Linked DNA regions of Serinibacter salmoneus. The protein of the gene in region 1 interacts with the protein of each later gene in a pairwise test. Links are inferred from orthologs where the notes say so. Each region holds a gene or a part of one and is shown on either strand. Other genes may lie near its edges.

The links.
Region 2: the proteins of ATL40_RS10355 (region 1) and ndk interact in binary tests that used the Escherichia coli proteins (3 or more experiments, as listed by UniProt). The link is inferred for Serinibacter salmoneus from one-to-one orthologs.

What each region holds. Positions count from the first base shown.
Region 1 is NZ_PDJD01000001.1:2,316,307-2,319,416, reverse strand. The notes cover bases 137-2,934. They hold ATL40_RS10355 (5-formyltetrahydrofolate cyclo-ligase), read right to left. Parts: upstream 1,970-2,934; coding sequence 1,304-1,969; downstream 137-1,303. Other genes in these bases: ATL40_RS10350 (GNAT family N-acetyltransferase), read left to right, coding at 2,051-2,650; ATL40_RS15640 (hypothetical protein), read left to right, coding at 922-1,089; ATL40_RS10365 (SAF domain-containing protein), read right to left, coding at 153-794. Outside these bases: large conductance mechanosensitive channel protein MscL, read right to left, coding at 1-127; ATL40_RS10345 (hypothetical protein), read left to right, coding at 2,966-3,110. UniProt on the Escherichia coli protein: Involved in the removal of 5-formyltetrahydrofolate.
Region 2 is NZ_PDJD01000001.1:965,816-969,030, forward strand. The notes cover bases 313-3,215. They hold ndk (nucleoside-diphosphate kinase), read left to right. Parts: upstream 313-1,504; coding sequence 1,505-1,927; downstream 1,928-3,215. Other genes in these bases: dhaM (dihydroxyacetone kinase phosphoryl donor subunit DhaM), read left to right, coding at 313-1,005; ATL40_RS04170 (DUF4233 domain-containing protein), read left to right, coding at 1,002-1,439; smc (chromosome segregation protein SMC), read left to right, coding at 1,935-3,215. In the rest of the region: dihydroxyacetone kinase subunit DhaL, read left to right, coding at 1-211; more of dhaM, read left to right, coding at 208-312. UniProt on the Escherichia coli protein: Major role in the synthesis of nucleoside triphosphates other than ATP. The ATP gamma phosphate is transferred to the NDP beta phosphate via a ping-pong mechanism, using a phosphorylated active-site intermediate.

The DNA.
Region 1 (3,110 bases):
TGCCGTCCATCAGGGCGGTGACGATGGCCGTGAACGCGGTCCCGATCACGAGTCCGACGGCGAGTTCCACGGCATTCCCGCGGGCGATGAAGTCCTTGAATCCGGTGAGGATCTTCGACGAGGTCATGGTGTCTCTCCTGGCTTCGGAGTGCTCAGGCGCTCGGGCCAAGGGCGACGGCCAGAGCACCGCCGGCACTGGCGTCGAGCACGAGAGTAACCACATCCGCCGGGATCACGACGATCAGGAGTGGTGAGGTCGGCCCGGCGGAGCCCACGAGCGGGTCCGCGGTCTCACCCTCGATGCGCGCCACGAGTCTCGCCTCGGTGGTCAACGTGCGAGCGCCGTCTCCCGAGGCGGCCACCAGGTGCAGCTCGGCAGCCTCCGGCAGCAGGGCGGCCACCGCGGGATCGGCGAGCCTGACGGGGACCACGGCCTCGTGCGAGGCCACCTCGCCCCAGGTCCCCTGGACCATCACGCCGCTCTGCGTCAGCACTCCCCGTGCCGGCACGGGGTGGGCGAGTCTGGCCCCGAGGGCCTCCTGGACGGTGACGAACGCCCCCTCGGGTGCGGCCTCGATCGGAAGATCGGTGGTGGCCAGGTCCGCGGTGCTGAGTCTCGCCCCGGCCGGCAGGCCTCGCGCGGCGACGACGACCGTCGTCTGCTCCGGCGGTGGGGGAGCGAGTACCTGCAGGGTCCCGATCAGCGCCAGCGACGCGAGCGCGGCGATGAGCAGGGGCCGTGCGCGCCACAGCGCGATGCCGATGCGGGAACCGTGCCGACCGGGGAGCGTCATGTGCGTCACGGTAGAAGGCCCGTGTCGACACCGCCCCCGCCGCCGTTCGGCTGTGGGGCACGCCGCGTGCCCGAGAGGCTGGGGACAGCGCTCAGCGCGATGCTCCCGCTAGGAGCCTGCAGCCTTCGTGGTCGCACTCCCCGAGGTGGACGAGGACGAGGAGGACGCGCCGGATGTGCTCGCGGACGTGGAGCCGGAGGAGGGCGAACCCGCCGCCGAGCTGTTCGAGGAACCGGACGTCGAGGATCCTGCGGGCTGCGAGGAGGTTGCTGCGCCTCGGGAGTCGTTGCGGTAGAAGCCCGACCCCTTGAACACCACGCCCACCGGCGAGAGCACCTTGCGCAGCGTCCCCTCGCACTGGGGGCACTGGGTCAGGGCGTCGTCCGTGAACGACTGGTAGATGTCGAACGCGTGGCCGCAGTCCTTGCAGCGATAGGCATACGTCGGCATGGCTCTCCTCGGGCGGTGGTCCAGCATCCGCTGGCACTCCTGCTGATCGAGTGCCAATTCTACGCGGTGATCCGCCACCATCCGGACGGGGTGATCACGCCGCCCACACGCACGTCGTGGTCCAGGCGCGGGACCGGCTCGGTGCTCACCTCCTCGTCGAACACCACGGCCATCACGTCGGCGCCCGGGTCGGCATGCAGCAACGCGCGGTCGTACCACCCGCCGCCCTGGCCGAGCCGGTACCCCTCGGGGTCGACGGCGAGGGCCGGGACGATCAGGAGCCGGGCTCGGGCGAGTTCCTGGGCGGGTAAGGCGTCACCGGAGGGTTCGAGGGGGCGGCCCGGCGCACGCTGTTGCAGACAGTCGGGGCCTGAGTACCGGGCCCAGCCGCGATCGAGGCCGGGGCCGAGCACCGGCACGAGCACCTCGAATCCTGCCTCACGCAACGAGTCCAGCATGAGGCCGGTGCCGGGTTCGTGGGTGCGTGAGACATAGCACGCCACGCAGTCACCGGGCTCCAGCGCGTCCTCCCGGGCCACCTCCATGGCGCGTTCGGCGAGCGCGCGCGCGGCAAGGTCGGCGTCCTTGTCGCTGCGGGCCTTTCGCGCGGAGCGGTAGCGGGAGCGCAGGTCGTCCTTGCGGTCCTCTGTCTGTTCGATGAGAAGTTCGCGCACTGTCTCCTGCGGCGCCAGGGATTGGCCGTCGAAGGCCTCGTTGCCACTCACTCCACCACTCTCCCATATCGCTGGTCGGGTCGTCTGGCGGGCAACGGAACCGATGACGGGCAGCGCACTATCGTGTGTGGCATGTGGCCGGTGTCGTTGAGCGAGGGCCCGCTCGTGCTGCGCGCGCTGCGCAGGCGGGACGGCGCGCAGTGGGCGACGCTGCGCCGTCGCAACGCCGCCTGGCTGGCGCCGTGGGAAGCGACTGTCCCGGATCCGCATGCGCGCCCATTGACATTCGGGCAGTACGTACGGGAACTCAACCGGCAGGGGCGAGAGGGCACGAGCCTGCCGTGGGCCGTGGCGCTGGGGGGTGCGCTCGCCGGGCAGGTCACGGTGAGCGGCATCACCCACGGGTCCCTCAGTTCTGCCTCGATCGGCTACTGGATCGACCGCGGACTCGCGGGCCGGGGTCTCACGCCGCTGGCCGTGGCCATGGCTGCCGATCACTGCTTCGGTGCGGTGGGTCTGCACCGGGTGGAGATCAACATCCGGCCGCAGAATGCTGCCAGTCTGCGCGTGGTGGAGAAGCTCGGCTTCCGTGACGAGGGCGTGCGGCGGGCCTATCTGCACATCCAGGGCGCGTGGGCGGATCACCGAACGTTCGCCCTCACGCGCGAGGAGGTGCCCGCAGGTCTGCGAGAGCGTGCGCTCGCGCTGCCCCACACCCTGAGTCGCACATGAAGTGCGACACGCCCGCCCGCCTGAGTCGAAGGTGGGCATTCGCGTCCTACCGTCAGTGACGTGAGCAGCGCCGGATGGGTCATTGTGGCGGTGATCACGCTGGTTCTCGGGTATCTGGTGCCAACGCTCATCATGCGTCGGCAGCGGCTGCACGATGCGCGCGGAGACGATCGGTACTCGCGTCACCTACGGGTGGTGTCACGGTCGGCGAGTCGTGAACGGGCCGGCGCGACACCGAGCACGCGACCGCTCGTCGCGCACACCAGCACGGTCCTGCGGCACCCGACCGTGTCCAGTCCAGGTGAGGAGTCCAGCGTGAACCGTCCGACCGGTATGCCGCGCCCCCGTGCAGCGGCGCGCGCCCACAGCGCGGCCGCGGCACGCGCGGCGCTCGCAGCGCGGCGCTCGCGGCAGCAGGCCGCTGCCCGCCGTCGGCTCGTGCTCGTCATCGCACTCGGCG
Region 2 (3,215 bases), 1.4 Mb from region 1 along the record:
CAGCGCGGCCGGGGAGAGCCCGGCCGCGACCCTGCGGGCGGCGGCCGACGCCGCGGCCCGCGGGGCCGAGGCCACCGAGCCGCTCGTGGCCCTCAAGGGGCGCGCGAGCTACCTCGGGGAGCGCAGCGTCGGGCACCGCGACCCCGGTGCCGAGTCCAGCGCACTGCTGCTGGACGCCGCTGCACGCGCCGCGGCCGAGGACTCCGCATGACCACGCCGGACGCCACCGCGCGCACGGCGGTGGGCACCGCCACGGTGGGACTCGTGCTGGTGTCCCACTCCGCTCTACTGGCCGCGGGCGCCTGCGAACTGGCCTCGCAGATGGCCCGGGACGTGGTGCTCAAGCCCGCCGGAGGCACCGACGACGCCCGCCTGGGCACGAGCTTCGACGTGGTCGAGCGGGCCGTGGCCGCCGAGCTCGACTCCGGTTGCACCGGGGTGGTGCTGCTCGCCGACATCGGCTCCGCCCGGATGACCGCCGAGGCGGTGATCGACATGCTCGAGGACGAGCGGGTGGTGCTCGCACCGGGCCCGTTCGCCGAGGGTGCCGTCGCCGCCGCGGTGGCCGCCCAGACCGGCGGCGACATCGCCCAGGTGGTGGGCGCTGTCGCCGCTGCGGCACGGCAGATCACCAGCGAGCTCGCCGAGGCAGCGGCCGAGGCCGAGGTCGAGGAGGAGGCCGAGGAACTCCTGGAGGAGGCCGCGGTCGTGGACGAGGCCGAGGAACTCCTGGAGGAAGCCGCCGCGCAGGAGGTCTCCGCCGTCGTCGCGGTGCGCAACCCCCAGGGCCTGCACGCGCGCCCCGCCGCGCAGCTCGCCCAACTGGTCGCGGGATTCGACGCGCAGGTCACCCTCAACGGGGTGAACGCCGCCAGCCTGCTCTCCCTCATGGGCCTGGGCCTGAAGGCGGGCAGCGAGGTCACGGTCGTGGCCGAGGGACCCGCCGGGAGCGAGGCGTTGCGCGCCGTCGTGGAGGCGTTCGAGGACGGATTCGGGGAACTGTGAGTTCCGCACCAGCGCCGCAGGTGCCGCAGTCGGCACCTGCGGCGCCCCGCTCCGCGCGCCGCCTGTTCTCCGCCACCGTCCTGTCGTTGGAGGCCTTCGTGGTGTTCTTCGCCGCCCTCGCCGCCTACGGTCTGGCTGCCGTCCCCACCAGGCACCTGATCGTGGTGGGCTCGGTGGCGGCGCTGGCCTGCCTCGTGGCGGCCGGCGCACTGCGCTGGACTGCAGGGTACGTGCTCGGCTGGGTGATCCAGGCAGGCCTGCTCGTGGCGGGCCTGATGATCCCCGAGATGCGGGTGCAGTTCCTGATCGTGGCGGTCGTGTTCGCGCTGCTGTGGGTGATCGGGCTGCACCTCGGCGCCCGGATCGACGCCGAACGCCAGGAGCGCTACCTGGACGAGCTCGACCACGCCGGTCTGCCACGCCCCAGCCGCTAGCACACACACCCGCCGGCACACCCACCTCCCGCTCGGTGCCAGTGCCGGGCGGTAGTCTCGGAGCCGTGACCGAGATCCAGCGCTCCCTTGTCCTGCTCAAGCCAGACGCCGTGGCGCGTCGCCTCACCGGCGAAGTGCTCCGTCGCATCGAGGCGAAGGGCTACACCATCACCGCCCTGCAGATGCGCACCGCCGATGAGGCACTGCTCGCCGAGCACTACGCCGAGCACGTCGGCAAGCCCTTCTACCCGCCGCTGGTGGAGTTCATGAGCTCCGGCCCGCTCGTGGCGCTGATCGTCGAGGGCTACCGGGTGATCGAGGGCATCCGCACCCTCATCGGCGCCACCGACCCCACCGCCGCCGCCCCCGGCTCGATCCGCGGCGACCTCGCCGGCGACACCGGCGAGAAGGTCCAGCGCAACCTCGTGCACGCCTCGGACTCCCCGGAGTCCGCCGAGCGCGAGATCGCGCTCTGGTTCGCCGCCTGAGACCCACGTGTACCTGAGGTCGCTGACGCTGCGGGGCTTCAAGTCCTTCGCGTCCGCCACCAGCCTCACCTTCGAGCCGGGCATCACCGTGGTGGTGGGGCCCAACGGCTCCGGCAAGTCCAACGTGGTCGACGCCCTCGCCTGGGTCATGGGCGAACAGGGCGCGAAGTCGCTGCGCGGCGGCCAGATGGCCGATGTGATCTTCGCGGGCACCTCCTCGCGGCCGGCGCTCGGCCGTGCGGAGGTGTCCCTCACGATCGACAACGCCGACGGCGCACTGCCGATCGACTACACCGAGGTGACGATCTCGCGCACCATGTTCGCCTCCGGCGGCAGCGAGTACGCGATCAACGGCACCACCTGCCGGCTCCTGGACATCCAGGACCTGCTCTCCGACTCCGGCCTCGGCCGCCAGATGCACGTCATCGTCGGGCAAGGGCAACTCGATGCGGTCCTGCGCGCCACCCCGGAGGAACGGCGTGGCTTCATCGAGGAGGCCGCCGGGATCCTCAAGCACCGCCGCCGCAAGGACAAGGCGCTGCGCAAGCTCGAGTCCACGGCCGGGAACCTCGCCCGGATCAGCGACCTGGTCACCGAGATCAGACGCCAGCTCGGCCCCCTGGCCAAACAGGCCGCCGTGGCCCGGCGAGCGGCCGTGATCCAGGCCGATCTGCGCGACGCTGCGGCCCGGCTCCTGGCGGATGATCTCGCCGCCGCGCGCCAGGGGTTGCAGGAGGGCCAGGCCGACCTGGCGGCGATCGAGGCACGCAAGAGCGAACTCGAGGCGACGCTCGCGGGCGCCCAGCGGCGCTATGCGGAGCGCGAGGCCGAGGCGGAGCAGGCCGCTCCAGCCCTGGCCCGGGCCACCGAGCAGTGGTACCGCCTCAGCGGTATCCGCGAACGACTGCGGGGAACCGTGTCGCTCGCCGCCGAGCGGCGGGCACTGCTGGACTCCCAGGCCGGTGCGCCACGCACGGGCCCGGACCCGGATGAACTGGATGCGCAGGCCGCGCGCGCCCGCGAACTGGACGCGGAGATCGCCGCGGAGGTCGAGGCAGCCGAACAGGCGTTGGCCGAGGCGACCACCCGCCGTCAGGCCGCCGAGGCCGCTGCCGCCGAGCATGAGCGCGCACTCGCACGGGTGCATCGCGCTGCGGCGGAGCGCCGCGAGGGGCTGGCCCGTCTGGAGGGGCAGGTGGCCGCGGCCACCAGCCGGATCGAGGCCCAGCGCGCCGAGATCGAACGACTCACCGCCGCGCGAGCCGACGCCACCGCGAGGGCCGAGAGA